2 regions of the Psychrobacillus syltrankelensis genome follow, and region 2 is predicted to be linked to the other one. Evidence: a T-box and tRNA genes for the amino acid it is inferred to sense, from the RefSeq annotation. Region 2 holds a T-box; the other holds one or more tRNA genes.

Region 1 (11,158 bases), 500 kb from region 2:
TACTCACCCTTTTCATTTACAAAACAATAAGTCGTGGCAGTTCCAAAGTCAACTATTATGAGGGGACTACCATACTCATGAATTGCAGCAACAGCATTTACGATTCGATCTGCCCCAACTTCACGCGGATTCTCGTATTTAATATTCAAGCCTGTTTTGACACCCGGACCTACTACTATTGGTCTAATACCAAAATATTTTTTGCACATTGCCTCTAATGAAAACATGATTGGCGGTACAACAGAGGAGATAATAATACCTTCTATTTGATTAAAGGAAATATTTGCATGTGAAAATAACGCTTTTACCTGCATTCCATACTCATCTTCTGTTTTTAGGCGGTCTGTTTCCATTCGCCAATGATGAATAAGCTTTTCTTTTTCATATACACCTAAAACAATGTTTGTGTTCCCTGTATCTAGCACAAGTATCATCTAGCTTGTCCTCACTTTTCGTAAGTTTTCCAACACATCATACCATAGAAAGAGCCAAAGAAAAAAGCTGATTGCCTCGTATAGTACATGAGGCAATCAGCTTTTATATTCTATTAATCTCTTCGTTCTTCTTGAATTGGGTTTTTCGGCTCAATTGCTGGGCCATCTTCTTTCGGTAAATCAGCAGTAGATGGATCAGCTGGTGCTCCCACTGCATCTGGTACTTCATTACTTTCTTCTACTTTTACTTCTTTGCTAGCTAAGTCATACACGCGTTCCGGAAGTGTTCCATGTTCTTCCAAATGCTTGATTTGAGCGGCATCTAGCGTTTCTACTTCTAATAACGTTTTCGCAATTAAAGTTAATAATTCACGTTTTTCCGTTAAAATTTGTTTTGTTCGCTCATATTGCTCTTTAATCATCCTTTGCATTTCCTGGTCAATTTCATAGGCAATTGCATCAGAATAATTTTGTTCTGAGTTAAAGTCACGCCCCAAGAAGACGTTTCCACCTTGCGCTTGACCAAACTGCATTGGACCTAATTTATCACTCATTCCATACTCTGTTACCATGCTTCGAGCAATGCTAGTTGCACGTTGGAAGTCATTATGAGCACCTGTAGATACTTCCCCAAATATGATATCTTCCGCTACACGACCACCGAGTAATCCTGAGATTTTATCTAATAGTTCTGGTTTTGTCATGAAGTAACGATCTTCTTTCGGAAGCATAACCGCATACCCACCAGCTTGACCACGGGGAACGATTGTTACCTTATGCACGATTTCTGCGTCATCTAGTGTTAATCCGATAACTACATGTCCCGCTTCATGGTATGCAACAATATTACGTTCTTTTTCAGAAATGACTTTACCAGATTTTGCCGGACCAGCTATTACCCGATCTGTCGCCTCATCGATGTCACTCATGTCAACTTTTTTCTTATCACGTCTAGCCGCTACTAGCGCCGCTTCGTTTAATAAGTTTTCTAAATCTGCTCCTGAGAATCCAGGAGTACGTTGGGCTATCGCTTTTAAGTCCACTGATTCATCAAGCGGCTTATTGCGAGCATGTACTTTAAGTACTGCTTCGCGTCCTTTAACATCTGGACGACCTACAGTAATTTGACGATCAAAACGACCTGGACGAAGAAGTGCAGGGTCTAAAACATCTGGTCTATTCGTTGCAGCAATGATAATAATGCCTTCATTCGCACCGAAGCCGTCCATTTCAACAAGTAATTGGTTTAGCGTTTGTTCACGTTCATCATGCCCACCACCAAGACCTGCTCCACGTTGACGACCTACTGCATCAATTTCATCTATGAATATAATACAAGGTGCATTTTTCTTCGCATTTTCAAACAAATCACGAACACGGGATGCCCCAACTCCGACAAACATTTCTACGAAATCTGATCCACTAATAGAGAAGAATGGAACACCGGATTCCCCTGCAACTGCACGTGCAAGTAATGTTTTACCAGTACCCGGAGGACCTACCAATAAGATCCCTTTCGGAATTCGAGCTCCAATTTCCACGAATTTACGCGGATCTTTTAAGAAATCTACTACTTCTACTAGTTCAGCCTTTTCTTCATCTGCACCAGCAACATCTGTAAATCTTACTTTTTTCTTTTCATTATCATATAGTTTCGCTTTACTCTTACCAAAGTTCATCACACGGTTTCCACCGCCTTGTGACTGACTCAATAAGAAGAAGAATAAAATAATGATAATTAAAAATGGTATTAATCCCGAGAAAAATTGAACCCAGCCACTTGTTTTAGAAGTTTCTTTATAATCCACTTTGACTGATCCAGCTTCTGCCAGTGCATCAATTTTCGCTTGTAGATTAGTACTATTAGGAGGAAGTTTTGTCAGAAACTTTTCTCCATCTTTATAGCCTTTCATTTCACCTTCAACAAAATATACACCTTGTTCCGGCTGCATTGTAAAGCTTGTTACTTCTCCTTTTGAAAGTGAAGTCATAAATTCGGTGTAATTAATATTTTTGGTTGGTGCGTTGCTCGTATTAAACGTTGCAAAGATCCCAACAATTACAAAAAATATTAATAGGTATAATATAGCGTAACGCAATGCTCGATTCATTCCCAGCCTCCTCACAAGGTAAACAGAAAAACTATATGTAATCTTATCATACGATTTTTTTCACGTACAATGAAAAGCCTTTCAGTTCGGCAATCAAATACGCCTCGGTATATTTTCTTCCGGACTTTGAATTATTTTGCACGATTTACTTCTAAACAAAACCCCTAAAGGTTTTAACTTTTTCTATTGGATACAGTAAAATTAAAAAGAATAAACTTCTTTCTTTAACACGCCAACATAAGGTAAATTACGATACTTTTCAGCATAATCTAATCCGTAACCAACAACAAATGCGTCCGGAACTTCAAAACAAACATAATCTGCTTTCAAGTCTACTTTCCGACCAGTTGGCTTATCCAGCAATGTAACAAGTTTAATGGACTTTGCTTTACGGTATTTAAATAGATCTACTAGATAACTTAATGTCATACCGCTATCAATAATATCTTCAATGATGAGAATGTCGCGACCCTCTACACTCGTATTTAAATCTTTAATAATTTTTACTTCTCCTGAAGATACAGTAGCGTTTCCGTAACTTGATACATCCATATAGTCCATTTCAATGTACGTATCTACACGTTTCATCAAATCGGACATAAACGGCATTGCCCCTTTTAATATTCCAATAGCTAGCGGGAACTTATCTTTATAGTCAGCCGATAGTGTTGCACCAAGTTCACGAGTCTTTTCTTGAATTTGTTCTTCCGTTAATAGAATTTCTAGAATGTCTTTTTCTAACATTTTAGTCCCACCTAATAATTAATTTTGTTTTAAGTATATGACATAATTTTGCCCTTGATACTCCTTTGAAAACCGCTTTTCGTAACGTAGTCCAATTACCGCAAGTATATCATTGTTCTGATTTACAAGCAGTGGCCAAACACGCCTGTTCTCTGCTGAAACTTTTTCGTCTATAAATAATCGAGAAACCTTTTTTGGTGAGGACATTCCTTTCACTTGAATGCGATCTCCTTCTTCTTTTTGCCTTATAAAAAGCGGTAGTGAATCTTTTTCCAATTGAACAAACCATTTTTCACTTGAAATATCCCCATTTAAATTACTTGTAAAATAAATAGAAAACCCAGCACCGATATCATGCCAATAATCCTCTTGAATTACAATTTTTCCTGGTGGTAGAGATTCATGGAAAGAAGATGTAAATTGGGCCTTATTATAATGACGAACGAGGAGAAAACCGTTAGGTAAGTGAATTTCCACGTTACCTTCACTCTCATTACAAACTGAAAGAATGGACTCAACTAATCGATCATTTAGTAGGATCTCGGATTCATTGTAGAGATAGTTTAATAGTAGTAGAACTATTCTTCTTTGTAAAGCGCTGGGAACTTCAGAAAAGCGCATAGTATCAAGAAAAAAGCTACCATTTGAATTAATCGTCACAAGCTGTTCAAACTTTTCTTTAGCCATCACTTTAAGAAAAGCGTCATCCTGTTGTTGTTTCTCAACAAATGATTGAATTTTGTCACTCACATGTGAGTTTTCCTGCACTAACAAAGGCACTACTTTATGACGGATACGATTTCGAGTATATGTATGTTTGTCATTGCTCGGATCATGTCTGAAATTTTGATGCAACAGATGGATATAATCAAGAATTTCATCTTTTGTTACACATAAAAAGGGCCGAATAATCTCCCCTACTGAAAAAGATCTTCTCATAGGTATTCCCGTGATAGAGGAAGCCAACGTTCCCCTTACCAAGGACATCACTACTGTCTCAATTTGATCATCGGCATGATGACCTAGTACTAGTTTTTGATAATTATGCTTTTCCATTATCTTTTCGAAATACGCATAGCGTTCTTCCCTACAAATAACCTGAACATTACCACCTTCTATGGCAACCCTGTTTGGAACTTCAATTTTTGTACCGTAAAAAGGTATCTGTAGAGATTCTGCAAGCTGCTCAACAAAACGCATATCCTCTTCAGATTCCTCTCCTCTTAACTGATGGTCGGTATGAACAATGGCTATATCACATGCATAATCCTTTTGAAGTTCATATAGTACACGTACCAATGCGACTGAATCTGCCCCACCAGAACAAGCGAGAAGAAGTCGTTCTCCTTCTACAATTAACCTGTGCTTGTCAATGTGTTTTTTTACTTTTTGAAGGAACGGAAGCATCTTCTCACCTCTTTTTATGATAATATGAAACTTTTTATTTAATATCTATCCAGATTCTGGTGTCTGGAGTCCTGTGAGTCATCTAAGTAGACTTTGCTGTCAGCGCTTTTTACATTTCTTATTAGTGTATCATTTTTTCTTGAAATTTGGTTGTTTCGCGTGGTGAAAAAATGGACCATTCTGGAACAACATGTCTCACTTGCATAAAAATAACGGTTCGATCGTCTCCAGGCAATGAATAAGTTTCCTCTAACTTCTTTACGAACCTCTCTGCATTCATTGTAGGATCTTGTAGTATTTTTTGGTAATACATCTCCTGTTTTTCAATGGATGTATTAGATGAGAAAACACCATCTGAAAGCATTAGTAGAATATCTCCATCCTTAATATCGACTTTCCTTGCCTCTATTGTAAAAGTAGGTAGAAAACCAAACGGCACATGCTTACTTTCGATTTTACGCATCTCATTTCCTCTAATTAAATACGTCGACATACTTCCCGCTTTCCATGACCAAAGCTCTCCTTTTTGTAAATCAATCAAAGCTAAATCTACTGTCGCATAACTATCGGTATCATCTTGCAAACTCATCATATAGTGAAGTGTATGCATTGTGGTTTCAGGATCCATCTTCTTATTTAAACATTCCCGCATAAAATGCATTACCCTTCTACTTTCTCGATGCGCTTCAATATCATTCCCCATTCCGTCAGATAAAATAACAGCTAGTAATCCTGGATGCAAGGAAAAAACAGCATGTGCATCCCCCGAATATATCGTGTTTCTACTAGATGAAGTATAAATATCATGCGTTACTTCAAAACGAACAGATGATTTACACGTCATTTGAATATGTTCATATGGTTGATGGAGTTCCTTCATAGAGGTTATTTCAAATGGTTCTTTCCATAGGTCGTAAAAAATAGGAAGTATTAATCTTTCTCCAACCATTTTTGCTTTGGATTCTATAGGTAAACAACAAACTACTTCCATCTGCCCCACCGCAATATTTAAAACATCTATTTGAAAAAAAGGAATATTACATTGCTGAAATTTCTGCTTCACCTCTTCCTCGTGGGATGTATATAAAGTCATACTATTATCTAAATTATTCATAAGTTCACTCATATGGTTACCCATATCACGAAGTTTTAATGCGTACATTTTCTTTCCATGCTGTAGCTGGTTATTTAACCGTCTTTTTGCTTCCCTTTCTGTTAACTCTTGAATAATTTGCCCTGGCTTAACGCATTTATATTGAATTTTCTTCTCTAATTGTATTCTACTTTTTTTAGTTTCACCTTCCCACTGTTCCATTAATAATGGGATGCCATTGGATTTCTCCCCCCAACATTTTTCATACTGAAAACAAGACTTGCATGTTGAAAAAGACATGTTCCTTTCTTTACGAACCGATTCTCTAGAGTCAAATCGATCGGATATAAAACGTGTTATAAAATCAGCGAAATGCTGAAATTCTTTTAATTGATTATTTACTTTTTCTGTCATCCATTTTTGCCTTCGTATGAGGATATTAGATGAATCCGGGAAAAGTTGATCCTTAAAATATTTTATCCATTTTGAAGGAATGGTAAAAAATAGTAGTGAAGCAGTAACAAGGGATCCAATATAAACAGTATCTAAAGGTAATGTATGATCGTATAGAATAAAGAAAAACGTTGCCCCTAGCATACTGAACGCCTGCCATAGTCTTCCAAAAGGTTTATGCAAACCAGCTAAAAATCCAGTAATTGCATATACAGCGATCATTCCACTAAAGCTGAGCTTAGAAATACTTAATATTGTTCCCGCTAGCACCGCTACCACTGTTGCAAGTTGAACACCGCCAACTGCAGCGGAAATAGCAATTACTAAGTGAGCAAGTAATAAGGGAATAGAAACATATCCGAATATAAAAGAAGACATTCCAGTTAAAACTAATGCTCCTATTAATAAAGCGGCACCCATTCTTTCTGCAGTCCACCTTCTATGAAGAAAATCTGGTAAAGGTAGGAATAACTGAAACAAAAATATGGTCATAAACAAACTCAAAACACCTTCATATCCTATAGCGAGCCAAACGGAGCCCGGAATACTTCCCGAATACGAAACATACTGCCATATAGCTTGAACACAAACAACATCTATAAGTACAAACAGAGGTAAAGGCATTTTCTTTATTGTCTTTTTAAAATAGAGCGGAAAAATCATTGCTTGGATGGCATGAATTAACACTTGTCCAAGTCCTAGAGTAATACTCCCTAGTAAAGCCCCTGCAATTGTCCAAGGTAAAAAACGTTGAAATCGTAAGTTCACCAATGCCCATATTGGCAGGAAAAATGGAACGGAAGCTTCAAATAGTACGACTTGTGCTAAGAAAAAAGCAAGAATAAAAAAAATAACGTTAAATGAAATGGATACTTTTCGTACTTGTATACCTTCCAAAACCTTTCTCCACGTGAATCCTCTTTTTTGACCTTGCCCATATAACGTCTTCAAAAGTAACATACCTCCTATTCAGCTATTGATGGAAGTATACATACAATTAGAACAAAAAGTATGTCTATTTCTGGCATTTGCATTAAAAAAGTTTTCGACTCTTTTAGCCAATTAATGAAAAAGTTTTAAAAATTATTCCAAGAGGTATTGACACTTTGACCAATCGCTTGTAATATGTAATTTGTTCGTTAAAAACGGCGGCGTAGCTCAGCTGGCTAGAGCATTCGGTTCATACCCGAAAGGTCGTGGGTTCGACTCCCTCTGCCGCCATTCATTTTTTTAGTGGCCCCTTGGTCAAGCGGTTAAGACACCGCCCTTTCACGGCGGTAACACGGGTTCGAATCCCGTAGGGGTCATCAAATGAAAAGCAGGTTCAAAAGTGAATTCTTTTGAACCTGCTTTTTTTTTACAAAAAAAGTTAAAGGAGAGTTATAAATGAGTTTAAATAGACTAGAGCCTTTTGAAGCTGCCACTAAATTTATTTCTAAAAGTTTCCCTAATTGCCAAGGTGCACTTTTAGCAGGGAGCATAGTCCGAGGAGAAGCGACAGAAACTTCTGATTTAGATATTGTAGTATTCATCCAAGACCTTCCTTCCTGCTACAGAGAATCATTAATAGAAGATGGTTGGCCGATAGAAGTCTTTGTACATAATTTAACTTCATACAAAAGTTTTTTTGAAAGTGATAGCAAAAGAGCTAGACCATCGCTACCTAAAATGGTAGCCGAGGGGATTATATTAAAAGACGAGGGTATTATAGATTCAATCCAAAAAGAAGCCACACAACTAATAGTTAACGGTCCAGAACTATGGTCTACCAACACGATAAATATAAAACGATACTTTATCACGGATGCTTTAGACGACTTTATTGGAAGTAAAAATAGACCAGAAGAAATATTTATTGCTAATACGCTCGCAGAATTAGTAAGTGAATTTGTTTTACGAACTAATCGCAAATGGATTGGTACATCTAAATGGATTGTACGTGCATTAAAAAACTATGATGAGCAGTTTTCAGAACAATTTGTCGAAGCTTTCGATCTTTATTACAAAACCGGCGACAAAAATAAAATAATTAATATCGCAGATGCTGTACTAGAGCCATATGGCGGTCGCTTATTCGATGGATTTTCAATAGGAAAATAATATAAAAATAGAAAGCGTCCTTTAAGTGCATCTTGTCTTCACTAATTCCTGAGTGCTTTGGACGAAACATTGGCTACACTATTACCGTAGCAATTTGGCTCGTGAAGTGACTGCGTCACTTCACGAGCCATTTTTTTCAGTAATCTTGTGGCGGATGTTTGTCCGTCCCCCTCTTGGAATTTATGAAACATGATGCGTTTTGTTTGGATAATTAGAGAAAAAATACTTTTCTACTAGTTTAAATGCTTCCGAAGATACCATTTCGGAAGCTCTTCACTACTTTAGGGGTGCATGCTACTAAATTTCGTAGTGTCCGATTATCTCTGTTTTACTTGCTATTTAAAAAGCACCCACGAATTACCGTGGATGCAATGACTTATTTTATTAAGTTTAAAAACTGGCGAGTGCGTTCTTCTTTTGGATGCATGAACATATCACTTGGAGAGCTGCGTTCTATAATCTTCCCTTGGTCCATAAAGAGTACCTCATTGGCTACGTCATTCGCAAAACGCATTTCATGTGTCACTACAACCATCGTAATTCCTTCACTAGCTAAATCTTTCATTACTTGAAGAACTTCCCCAACAAGTTCAGGATCTAAAGCAGATGTTGGTTCATCAAACAACATTATTTCTGGCTCAAGTGCAAGCGCTCGTGCTATACCCACACGTTGTTGCTGCCCACCTGATAATTGGTGTGGAAAATAATCGAGTTTGTCTGCAAGTCCTACCTTTTGTAAAAGGATAGCTGCTTTCTCTCTTGCTTTTCCCTTAACTTCCTTTTTTACTGTAACTGGACCTTCCATCACATTCTGCAACGCAGTCATATGTGGAAAAAGATTATAATGCTGAAAGACCATAGCGGATTTTCTTCGAAAGCTTTCCACTTCTTTTTTCACCATTCGTTTTGAAAAGTCTAGCGTTTGATCTCCAATTGTAATATTCCCTTCAGATGGAACCTCTAACACATTCAAACAGCGTAATAATGTTGTCTTTCCAGATCCAGATGGACCGATAACAACAATTACTTGTCCTTTCTCAATGGTTAAATCAATTCCTCTTAATACTTCTAATTCATTAAAACGTTTAACTAATCCTTTAATGTTAATCATTGTTGAACCCCCTACATCATCTCGATACATATCGATCAAATCGATTTTCTAATTTTCCTTGAACAATAGAAAGGAAGAAACAAATGATCCAATAAAAAATCGCTACTTCGGAATATAGCAAAAGGAACTCATAGTTTGTTGCTGCAATTTCTTGCGCTCGTCTGAACATTTCAGTTACTAAAATTAGGGAGGCAAGCGAAGTGTCTTTTATCAAACTAATAAAAGTGTTTGATAATGGAGGAATTGAGACTCGCGTTGCTTGCGGTAAAATAACCCTTCGCAATGACTGCACATAATTCATACCCATCATTTGAGCAGCTTCCCATTGACCTTTTGGTATCGACAAAATAGCAGCACGAATAACTTCTGAAGCATAAGCACCTACATTTAACGAAAATCCTAAAACAGCAGCGGGAAAAGGGTCAATTACAATCCCAATGGATGGCAGACCATAAAACAAAATAAACAATTGAACGAGTAAAGGGGTACCACGAATAGCAGAAACATAAGCTCTAGCCAACCATTGAAGAGGTTTTGTATTTGAAATTCGGGATAGGGCTGTCAATACGGCTATTATTAAACCAAGAAAAAAAGTAATAATTGATAATGGCAACGTATAGACAACAGCTCCCTCCAGCAAAGGCTGAAGGGAGGATCTAGCTATAGTTATATAACGTTCTAATTTGTTTGGGTCTATTTCGAAACTATTCCAAAACATTTTCGCCAAACCACTTAACAGAAATTTTTTCATACGTTCCATCTTCAATTATTTCGTTTAACGCTTTATTTACCGCATCTACTAAAGTTTGGTTTCCTTTGCGGAACATAAAACCACTTTGAGAAGCATCATCCGCTTCGGCAACAATTTTAACTGCTGCATCTGGCTTATTTTTCTTAAAATCTAAAACGGATAGCTTATCGTTAATTGTAACATCTACACGTTTTGAGTTAATCAACTCTACCGCTTGGTTAAAGCCCTCGACACCTACTAAAGTTGCTCCATAGGATTTTGCTAAATCAGCAAAGTTACTTGTTAGTGATTGTGCTGCTTGTAAACCTTTTATATCTTCAAAACTTTTCACATCGCCGTTATCCATATTTGTTACTAACACCGCTGCAGAGGAAATATACGGCTTCGAAAAATCATATTTTTCTAAGCGATCTTCTCGAATTCCTACTTGGTTTGCTATTACATCGAAACGCTTGGAGTCAAGACCGCCAAAAATAGCATCCCACTGTGTTTCCATAAACTTAGCTTTTACCCCTAAACGTGAAGCCACTTCTTCTGCTAATTCTACGTCAAAACCTGTTAGCTTCCCTGAGTTATCATGGAACGAAAATGGTGGATATGTTCCTTCAGTACCGATTAATAACTCACCGTTCCCTTCAATATTTGCCAATAAATCGTCACTAGATTTGTTCTCGCTTGTATTATTTTTATCGGATGTTTTTTCATCTGAATTGGTGCATGCAATAAGCATAAAGATTGATGTGGCAATAGCAAGTAATAAAATATATAATTTTTTCATCTTCATCCCCCTTATTCTTATAGAATTACTAGGTTTTATGATATATTAAAAGAAAGTAAACGTCAAAGATTTTGATTAGCTTTTTAAAATTTAACCTTCATGTATTTTTCCTATTCTATTCAACTATCATCAAATATTCCATCATTTTTTGACAATAAAAAAAGCCCAGCATATGT
Region 2 (11,158 bases):
CCATCGGTCATTTTATACACATTGTCACAATAATCGATTAGACGTATATCGTGCGTTACTACAATGGTAGTTGTATTATTATTTTTCGTTTCTTTTTTTAGAAGTTCCATTACTTCATATGCACGCTCTGAGTCTAAGGATGCAGTCGGTTCATCTGCAAGGATAATGGATGGCTTACTATACAAAGCTTTTGCAATTGCTACACGTTGACGTTCCCCACCTGAAAGATCCGCAGGATATTTATTGCGTAAGTCACTTATTCCTAGGTCTCCGTACAACCTTTCTAATTCTTTTTTATTCATATTATCTTTTTTGACATTGTCTAATAACCTCATATGTTTATCTACAGTTAGAAATGGGATTAAGTTGGAAGCTTGCAATATGAAGCCAATTTCTTTCAATCTAATTTTAGAGCGTTTTTTCTCATTTAATTCGGATAGGTTTTGTGCATTAATAATAATTTCTCCGTTGGATGGGTTTTGCAGTCCTCCTGCGATAGTTAGAAAAGTACTTTTACCTGAACCAGAGGGGCCAATTAAAGCATTATCTGAACGGGGATACTCGTTTAAACAAGCAGTTGCTCTCGTGAAAGAAGAAAAAGAAACATTAGAAAATCAGGATAAAGCAGTTTCACATGAACCATTTGAAGAGTTCAATGACTTTGTATTCCAGTTGCTTGAAAAAGGCGCCTATTGTGAGGAAATAGAACTGAATCTTATTTTACAACAAGGGTATCATCATTTTGGGTTGGATAAGTTTTTATCAGCAGTGGTAATACCATTTTTACATGAGGTAGGAAAACGATGGGAAAAAGGAGAATGGGACGAGTACCAAGAATCTGTCTCTAGTCAAGTAGTAAGGGATTTTTTAGTGCAAATTCGTCGTAATTATCAATATAGGGAAGAGGCACATTTAATTATGGGAGCCTGTCTCCCAGGTGAACATCATGAAATACCTATCCATATTTTATTACTACAGTTTATGATGAGGGGATGGAAAGGAATTCTAGTAGGAGCTTCTCCTGCTCCTGGTTCCATTGAAGCTTTGGTGAAAAAGATGCAACCTAAAATTGTATTATTGTCAGCTTCTACCACTTTACCTTTTGAAGCGGACCCAAATTTATTAATAAGGTTGGACCAGTTTGCGTCGGAAAACAGCGAGATAGATTTTTATATTGGTGGTGCTGGTTCACTTAAATACTTAAAAGGTAAAAGTTTAGAAGCAATCCATGTGGCCAATTCAATTAAGAAATATTAAATGAAAATAGAAAATAAAAAAACTACAGAACTGTGAGCATAATTTTTCAGCCCATTTCGTTTTTATTGAAAAATCAATGAGATTTGGTTAAAAATTGCAATGAATATGTATAATTTGTAATGAAGGAAGACAATAATATTACAAATGCTATCAACTCAACTATTGCATATTGCCATCGGATTATAATAAAAATAGGTATATGGAGGAATTATCCTGTCAAACATCGGAGTGCCAGGTTTAGTAGTTATTTTAGTTATCGCTTTAATTGTCTTTGGTCCTGCGAAACTACCTCAGTTAGGTAAAGCTGCCGGTGAAACTTTAAGAGAATTTAAAAAGTCAACTAAGGATATTGTGGAAGGTGTAACGGAAGAATTTAAAGCAGAAGATAAAGAAAATAAATAAAATAGCAACGATAAAAGTGGAATCCCTTAGCAATATAGAAACTTGCTAAGGGATTCTTATATTAAAAGGTTAATGGCAAGGCAGGTTGTGCACCCATTTGAGTAACAACAAATGCAGCTACTTCGGATGCATATAGGATACTCTCCTCCAAGGAATGTCCCTTACATACTCCTACAGCTAACGCCCCGTTAAATGCATCGCCAGCCCCAGTAGTATCTTTTACATCCACTCGATTTGGTTGTATACGGCCATGTTCATGCCTATTCATATAATACGCACCTTTTTCACCTAAAGTAACAACTACTGCTCCAACCCCTTTTTGTAGTAATAAGGAGCATGCTTGGTAAAGATCTGCATCGGTTTCGGTTTTCAGACTGGTTAATACTTCTAATTCTGTTTCATTTGGTGTTAATATGGAAACTTTATTTAATAAAGAATCGCTAATTTCTTGTGCAGGAGCAGGATTTAATATAATTGGTATACCTTTTTGTGAGGCAATATTAGCTGCAAGCTCTACGGCTGGCATAGGAATCTCCAGTTGTAAAAGTAAAGCATTACTCGCTTCTATTTTACCTCTCTCTGCTTGAATCTGTTCGGTTGTCACAAGAAAATTTGCTCCTGCAAATAGTACAATCGAATTTTCCCCTGAATCTGCTACTTGAATTATCGCTTGTCCAGTTAATCCAACTTTCTTGATAGCAACAGTATTAACTCCTTTACTTTGTAGGTTTTGCAAAACTTGTTCGCCGAAAGCATCTACTCCTACATTCCCTATAAAGTTAACCTCTGCACCTAATTGCCCTGCAGTTATTGCTTGATTTGCTCCTTTGCCCCCGAAAAACACCTCATGATTTATACTGTGTAATGTTTCCCCTGCTTTTACAATATGGGGAACTCGATACACAAGATCCATATTGATGCTTCCTACGACTGCTATAATCATGAATTGTTTTACTCCTTTCCATTACCTCTTGTTAAAAAAGCTTGGATTAATTGCCCTTTTGATAAAATACGAGACGGGAAATCAAGTAATTTTGCCATTTGAGCTATTAAAAGAGGACTAACCATACTTTTTTACCCGATTTGCTTGCTCATTATTTTAACGGCGTTCAGAAATTGCTCGAGGAACTTCTCTCTGTGAACCGTATGTAATACTTTCACATTTTGAGGAAGCCCAGTACGTTGAGAATAATCCACGACAGTTGTTCCAGCTGTAAGTCTTCCTTCTAGTTCTACTGCCACATAGCAGTCATCCCCTTCAAATAGCTCAGGTGTCAAAACGTAAGATACTGCGCATAAATCATGTAAACGAATCTGACCTTCAAAGTTAGGGGTATGGAAAGCTGTTTGCTTTGCTGTATGGATGTAAAAACGTAGCATTGTTGCAACCTTATGTGCAAATTCCGATCCTATTGCTTCAATTTCATCTAATTCTTCTATCGTAACGTAAGCTTTATGAGTGACATCAAGTCCACTCATTACTATAGGAATTCCGGAACGAAAGACAACATCTGCTGCATGAGGATCAACGTATACATTAAACTCTGCTGTTGGTGTCATATTTCCACCAACAGCGGCGCCGCCCATATAGGAAATGTACTTAATTTTCGATTTTACTTCTGGATGCGCTAATAGAAGTGCACCTACGTTTGTAAGTGGACCGGTTGCAATGAGAATTATTTGCTCATCACTAGATAATAGTGTTTCTTTCATCGCTTCAACTGCAGTTCGATTACTTAAATGGAGAGTAGGCTCAGGAAAGCGAACATTACCAAGTCCATTCTCACCGTGTACTTCATCTGCAATTTCGAGTTTGCGGAAAAATGGCTTATCTAAACCTCTAGCAACTTCGATATTTTTTTTCATATAACTAGTAAAAGCGAGCGCATTGTAAATCGTTTTTTCTTGCGTTTGGTTTCCTGGTTCTGTTGTGATTAACTTAATATCTAACTCTGGATGTGCAAAAGCAAGAGTTAGTGCCATTACGTCATCAATACCAGGATCACAATCAATAATTACAGGGATAGTCATTTCATTACACCTCATTTTATTTTTTTCGTACTTTCTCTAACGATTAAAGCAGGTTCAAAAACTACTCCTTCAGATGAATTGTTTTCGATTTCATTTAGGAGTATATCGATTGCTTTTCTTCCCATTTCATATGTATCTTGTCTAACAGTAGTTAGCTTTGGGATTAAAGCAGTTACTAAAGGAATATCATCAAAACCGACGATGGACAGTTGTTCAGGAATTTGGATTCCTAGTTCATGAGCAGCCTGATAAATACCACATGCCATTAGATCATTGCTGGCAAATATTGCAGTCACGGAGTTATGCTGTAGAAATTTCTTTGCTATTAGGTAAGCTTCCTCCATTTGAAAGTCACCAACTAAGATATATGACTTAGGAAGTTCTATAGAAGCTTCTGTTAAGGCCCGTTGAAATCCAGAAAGACGTTGTTGTGCATTTAAAATATCTAATGGTCCCGTCATACATGCAATTTTAGTGTGGCCTAAGTCAGTCAAATGCTTTCCAGCAATATACCCTCCTTTTTCGTTGTCTAAAAAAACACCGGAATTGTTACTTGCTTCCTCACCACGGTCAAATAATACATAGGGTATCTTTCCGCTGTCCAATTGATCTTTGCTAGTATGAGATAGCTGGTTCATACTTGAAAGTAAAATCCCATCAACTTGTTGTTCTTGCAACAATCGTAAATAGTTTTCTTCTTTTTTTGATTGATCATCTGAATTACAAATGATGAGGCTATAGTTCCTTTGATTTGCCTCATCTTCAGCACCTCTGCAAAGCTCTGGGAAAAAAGGATTGGAGATATTAGGGACGATTAACCCAAGCATATTGGAACGCTTTGTTACTAGACCACGTGCTAATTTATTGGGCTGGTAATTTAACTCTTCCATTACCTTTAACACTTTTTTACGTGTTTCTTTTGACATCCCTTCTGCTTTGTTATTGAATACCCTTGAAACAGTAGTAATTGAAACATCAGCTTCTCTCGCTATATCCTTAATCGTTATTTTCCCCATATATGTATCACCTATTCCTTTAGTTAGGAAAACGTTTTACGAAAACGTTTTCTCTAATTAGTACTTAGAATATTGTAGACTGTTTCCTTTGTCAATTAATTTTGCAAATGGAATAAAGTCTAATCAATTATTTAGCAAAAAAACACTATAATTAAAAGGGGAAATAAAACGAAAATAAGAGAGAGGATAGTGCAAAAGGAAGTAAATATGGTATGATTAAATTAGTAACTGGTACTAATAATAGGTATAGTATATCTCGAGAATAAATTGGAGGTTCATATGAAAGATTTAATTCAATTAAAAGATAAAAATATTGTCGTAATGGGTGTTGCAAATGAACGTAGCCTTGCATGGGGAGTGGCTAAATCACTGTTTGAAGTGGGAGCAAACGTCATTTTCACTTATCGTAAAGAACGTTCTTTAAGTAAAATTGAAAAAGCTTTAACTGATAATAACTTAGAGGCAAGATTAGTAGTTGAATGCGACGTTAATAGTGATGATAGTATCAAATCTGCATTTGAAACTATTGGAAAAGAAGTAGGGGCGATTCACGGAGTGGTTCACTCAGTTGCCTTTGCAAATGCAGAAGACTTAAAGAACGATTTTATTAATACTTCTAGAGAAGGCTATGCATTTGCTCAAGATACCAGTGCGTACTCACTTATTGCTGCAGCAAGAGAAGCAGCACCATTTATGACTGAAGGTGGCTCTATTGTTACAATGAGTTATTTAGGAGCGGAGCGCGTGTTGGAAGGATACAACGTAATGGGTATTGCAAAAGCATCATTAGAGGCTTCTGTTAAGTACTTAGCGTTAGACCTTGGGAAAAATAATATTCGTGTAAATGCTGTTTCTGCTGGAGCTGTTCGTACATTAGCGGCAAAAGGAATCTCTTCTTTTAACACTATTTTGCATAAGATTGAAGAAACATCTCCTTTAAAACGCAATGTTACAGCAGAAGAAGTTGGAGATATGACGGTTGCACTACTAAGTAATTTATCTAGAGGCGTAACAGGGGAAATCGTATACGTGGATTCTGGATATAATATTATGGGTTAACCTCAAAATGAGGAGAGTGCGTTATGACAACTAATAATGATTTTCAAAAAATACTTGCCAAGCCGGGACAACGCGCACTTGCAGCGGTAGGGATTGGGAACTTGGAACAATTGTCAAAGTTTACGGAAGCACAGATTATGGAGCTCCACGGTATTGGAAAAAACGGCATGAATCGGCTTCATATTGCTCTTGCAGAAAAAGGGTTGTCATTTGTGCATAAAAGTAAATAAATAAATGAGTTAATTTCATAAATAGCATTTAATTATTAAAACACGAACAATACTCAATTTATTGATTGGAGCGACAGGCGGCGACTCCAGCGGGATGAGTGAGACAGATGAGCCATTACAAACGACGCGGATGCGGCGGTAATGGCTCATCGCTCACCCCGCGGAAAGCGTCCGCCTATAGCGGAAATCATGCTGATTTATGAAGAGTATATTATACATATTCATACTTTTGACTTCAATATTGTTCGTTATTATGCTCTAAATTTGAATTATGAAATTGATTCTTATAAGTAAATAAATAAATAAATAAATAAACCGGATGAAGAGAGTGAATCTTCATCCGGTTTTTTCTATAGTCAGAAATGCTTTATTTTCATTTCAAAAGACTCAGCTAAATTGACAACTTTTTTAGAAACATCCGGAAGGCGTACGGATTTTATAGATAATAAAATTTCGGTGAATAGGGCTTTTAAAAAAATGTTTTTTCCTAGAGTCAAAGGGTATTAGTGAGTATAAGTTACGAATTTAGAGGAGGAGTAAGTTTGGATAATAAGGTGAATGAAAACAGTAAAAATAAACAATTGGAACAGTTTCGAGTAGATGACAAAGATAAAGCAATGACAACAAACCAAGGGCTAAAGGTTTCAGAAGATGAATTTTCCTTAAAGGCCGGTGAACGTGGTCCTACTTTATTAGAGGACTTTCATTTTCGTGAAAAAATGACTCATTTTGACCATGAACGAATTCCAGAGCGAATTGTACATGCAAGAGGGTATGGGGCGCATGGTGTTTTTGAATTATATGAATCAATGCAAGCCTATACTAAAGCTAAGTTCTTACAAACAGTGGGGTCGAAAACTCCTGTATTTGTAAGGTTTTCAACAGTAGCTGGTTCTCGAGGATCTGGAGAATTAGCTAGGGATGCTAGAGGTTTTGCGACTAAGTTCTATACAGAAGAAGGAAATTACGATTTAGTAGGAAATAATATTCCCGTTTTTTTCATTCAAGATGCTATAAAGTTTCCCGATTTAGTGCATGCCTTGAAACCTGAACCACATAATGAAATACCTCAAGCTGCAACAGCACATGATACTTTTTGGGATTTCATCGCAAACAATCAAGAAAGCGCACATATGATAATGTGGGCTATGTCCGACCGAGCAATCCCTCGAAGCTTTCGAATGATGGAAGGATTCGGAGTGCATACATTCCGATTTATTAATGAAGAAGGAAAATCTCATTTTGTAAAATTTCATTGGAAGCCGGTCTTGGGAGTGCATTCGGTCGTTTGGGATGAAGCGCAAAAATTAAACGGAAAGAATCCTGACTTCCATAGACAAGACCTTTATGAAGCCATTGAAAATGGGGATTATCCAGAGTTTGAATTAGGTGTTCAACTAATCGAGGAGAAAGATGAGTTTCAATTTGATTTTGACATTTTAGATCCAACGAAGTTATGGCCAGAGGAAGTAGTGCCGGTAAAAATTATCGGAAAAATGACATTGAACCGTAATGTAGATAATGTATTTGCGGAAACGGAACAAGTTGCTTTCCATCCAGGGCATGTTGTACCTGGAATCGACTTTACAAATGATCCTCTACTCCAAGGTAGACTGTTCTCCTATACAGACACACAATTAATCAGATTAGGAGGACCCAATTTTCATGAACTACCTATAAATAGACCTGTTTGTCCTTTCCATAACAATCAAAGAGATGGGTATGGTAGACAAACGATTAATGTAGGACAAGTAAGCTATCATAAAAACTCTCTTGCTGGTAATACTCCAACACCAGTAAGTGAGGCTGAAGGTGGTTATGCAAGCTACCAAGAAAAAATAGAAGGACGCAAAATTCGTGCTCGCAGTGAAAGTTTTAAAGATCATTTTTCTCAAGCAACATTATTTTGGAATAGTATGAGCGACCCCGAAAAAGAGCATATTGTGAATGCGTTCAGTTTCGAATTAGGAAAGTGCAAAGAAATATCTGTCCGCCAACAAGTATTAGAAATGTTTGCGAATGTTGACTTAGAATTAGCAAGCAGAGTAGCAGAAAACTTAGGTCTCGTAGTTCAGGGGAGTAACCAAACAACGAATACTAAATCCTCTCCAGCACTTAGTCAGCTTAATACAAACATGATGCATAATACACGTAAAATTGCAGTGTTGGTTGCTGATGGTTTTGACGGTGAACTTACAGCCATTTTAGATGATTTAAAAGCGAAAGGTACTCAGCCAGAAATTGTAAGTGATCATCAAGGAGTTATCGAAGGTGAGGATGGATCTAAGTTGCCGGTGGATCATACATTCTTAACTGCAGACTCAGTTTTATTTGATGCAGTATACATTGCAAGTGCTCAGGGTAATACACCCATGTACCAAAAAGAAGCATCCTACTTTATTAAAGAAGCATTTGCTCACTATAAACCAATTGCCTCTTCATTTAGCGGCGACCAATTAATAGGTGAACTCGGTCTAACTGAGAAAATTGGTGTTTTAACGGAGGAACCAGTAAACAGCTTTATTGATAGTTTTATTAAATTAATTGCTAAACACCGCTTCTGGGATCGTGTTATATAAACTGAAATGATTTCAAAAAGTTTTATTCATATAAATACACTTTACTAATTCTTTGGTATTTGCTATATTCTGATAAATGGATATTTTATAGGCTATGAAGAGGGAAGTAAAATAAGTTGTTTTTTTAAAAGAGAGCTTCGTTTGCTGAAAAGAAGCAAAAAACACTAGTTTAAAAATGGCCTCTGAGCTTCGTATTGAACGAATTATTTGACCAAAACCAAGTCGCCTATTACGATAAGTGGTGGCATCCGAATTTGGGTAGATGATCTCTAGTAAACTACGACAAGTATCGGCACTTGTTATAAACGCCGGAGTATTATGTTTTGATACTCACTAAGGTAAACAGCGAGAGTTGTTTATAAATTTAGGTGGTACCGCGAGTTTAACCTCGTCCTTTTTTAGGACGGGGTTTTTTGTTTTTTAACAAGGAATTAACCAATCTTTGAAGAAAAAAACCATAGACAAAAGGGGATGCTAAAAATGAGTATTTTTATTGGAGGGGCTTGGCCGTATGCGAATGGATCGTTACATTTAGGGCATATTGCTGCTTTATTGCCCGGTGATATATTGGCTCAATATTATCGTTTAAAAGGAGAAAAAGTGCTATACGTATCTGGAAGTGATTGCAACGGAACGCCTATATCTATTAGAGCAAACCAAGAAGGAGTCACAATTCGAGAAATCGCAAATCGTTACCATGAGGAATTTAAAGATTGTTTTACAAGACTTGGTTTCACTTTTAATTTATACACTCGAACTGATGGAGAATTTCATCATCATACTGTACAAAAAATATTCCTAACCTTGCTGGAGAATGGTCATATTTATAAAAAGGAAATTGATCAAATGTATTGCGAGTATGACAATCAATTTCTTCCGGATCGATACGTAGAGGGGACATGTCCGAATTGTCATCATCCTTCAAGAGGAGATCAGTGTGATAACTGTTCAACTATTCTAGATCCATTAGACTTAATTGAACCGAAATGCAAAATATGTGGAAATGAGCCAATAGTGAAAAAAACCGAGCATTTTTACTTTGCCCTAAGCGAATTTCAAAAGGAACTCGAATCTTATGTTAATAAAGCGAAAGTTGATCAAAACTGGAGAGAAAATGCACTGAATTTGTCTGAGAGGTATCTTCGTGAAGGTCTCATTGACCGTGCGGCATCAAGGGATTTGCCAAATGGCGTTAATATTCCTGTAAAAGGGTATGAAAACAAAAAGGTTTATGTTTGGATAGAAGCAGTTTCAGGCTATTATTCTGCAAGTAAGGAATGGGCAACAATTCACAATGAAAGTGAAGAAGAGTTTTGGAATGAAAATACGACTTCTTATTATGTGCATGGAAAAGATAATATTCCATTCCATACAATTATTTGGCCAGCAATTTTACTAGGGATTAAAAATCTATCGTTGCCTACACATATTGTTTCTAATGAGTATTTAACATTGGAGAAAAAGAAATTTTCTACGAGTAAAAATTGGGCAGTGTGGGTGCCGTACATTTTAGAGAAGTATCAACCAGACTCAATTAGATATTTTTTGACGACGAATGCACCGGAAAACCGGGATGCGGATTTTTCTTGGAGGGAATTTATTTTAAGTCATAATTCAGAGTTACTTGGAGCATATGGGAATTTCATTAATCGTACGTTAAAGTTTATTGAAAAGTATTATGGTGGAATTATTTCGAATGGAGTGATAAACAATGAAATAGAAGGAAAAGTGGAAAGTCTATATGACGTGGTTGGAGGACTAATTGAATCAGGACACTTTAAACAAGCGATAGATCAGGTCTTTGATTTTATACGATCTGCAAATAAATACTTTGATGCGGAGCAACCATGGAAACAAATTAACGAAGACAAAGATTCATGTGATAGTACTCTTCTTACATGTGTATTCATCATTGCAAATGTCTCCCAAATATTAGAACCGGTTCTTCCATTCTCAAGTGCAACAGTAAAAGAAATGTTAAATCTAGATGAATTTAGTTGGAAAGTAATCAAAAAGAAAAGCTACACATTGACGTTTGTCACCCCGTTATTTGAGCGGTTGGATACAAAAATGATTGTCGAGGAACTTACTTATTTAGAGAGTCAAGTGAATAATAATTAAGAGATCTTTTGTAAGCTTGAAGAATTTTTAAGTTCAAATTAAAAATGATGGGTATAGTAATGGTAATGTAGGGACTTATAGGGAGGGAGATCTATGGAGTACGTAATTATTGGTGGGGATGCAGCAGGAATGAGTGCAGCAATGGAAATTATTCGAAAGGATTCGACTGCAAAAATTACTACATTAGAAAAAGGGTATATATATTCTTACGGTCAATGTGGGTTACCGTATGTGGTGGGAAAGCACGTGCCGTCATCAACTGATGTTATTGCAAGAAGTGTTGAAATGTTTCGGAGTAAATATGGAATTAATGCAAAGACCGGATATGAGGTAACAAATATTGATGTAATAAATAAAACAGTTTCGGGAAACATTTTGCAAGAAGGAGATACATTTGAATTACAGTATAATCGACTGCTCATAGCTACGGGAGCTAGTCCAGTTATTCCTGACTGGGATGGAA

The links. The T-box of region 2 lies ahead of metG (methionine--tRNA ligase). A T-box ahead of a tRNA ligase gene usually reads a tRNA of that ligase, here a tRNA-Met.
Region 1: it encodes a tRNA-Met, which carries the amino acid that the T-box ahead of metG (methionine--tRNA ligase) is inferred to sense. The anticodon was not compared.

The regions. Positions count from the first base shown of each region.
Region 1 covers NZ_CM144227.1:2,478,835-2,489,992, forward strand. Annotated here, with positions in the region: gene ACTSKG_RS11980 (type III pantothenate kinase) at 1-434, opposite strand, end outside; gene ftsH (ATP-dependent zinc metalloprotease FtsH) at 548-2,545, opposite strand; gene hpt (hypoxanthine phosphoribosyltransferase) at 2,747-3,289, opposite strand; gene tilS (tRNA lysidine(34) synthetase TilS) at 3,308-4,696, opposite strand; gene ACTSKG_RS12000 (SpoIIE family protein phosphatase) at 4,818-7,193, opposite strand; tRNA gene ACTSKG_RS12005 (tRNA-Met) at 7,390-7,463, shown strand; tRNA gene ACTSKG_RS12010 (tRNA-Glu) at 7,478-7,549, shown strand; gene ACTSKG_RS12015 (nucleotidyltransferase domain-containing protein) at 7,629-8,342, shown strand; gene ACTSKG_RS12020 (amino acid ABC transporter ATP-binding protein) at 8,719-9,453, opposite strand; gene ACTSKG_RS12025 (amino acid ABC transporter permease) at 9,470-10,171, opposite strand; gene ACTSKG_RS12030 (amino acid ABC transporter substrate-binding protein) at 10,158-10,982, opposite strand.
Region 2 covers NZ_CM144227.1:2,982,786-2,993,943, forward strand. Annotated here, with positions in the region: partial or broken gene ACTSKG_RS14545 (ABC transporter ATP-binding protein) at 1-542, opposite strand, end outside; gene ACTSKG_RS14550 (twin-arginine translocase TatA/TatE family subunit) at 1,468-1,659, shown strand; gene rbsK (ribokinase) at 1,721-2,602, opposite strand; gene ACTSKG_RS14560 (nucleoside hydrolase) at 2,734-3,690, opposite strand; gene ACTSKG_RS14565 (LacI family DNA-binding transcriptional regulator) at 3,702-4,706, opposite strand; gene fabI (enoyl-ACP reductase FabI) at 4,986-5,765, shown strand; gene ACTSKG_RS14575 (helix-hairpin-helix domain-containing protein) at 5,789-5,995, shown strand; gene ACTSKG_RS14580 (catalase) at 6,538-8,574, shown strand; T-box leader at 8,660-8,973, shown strand; gene metG (methionine--tRNA ligase) at 9,013-10,695, shown strand; gene ACTSKG_RS14590 (FAD-dependent oxidoreductase) at 10,789-11,158, shown strand, end outside.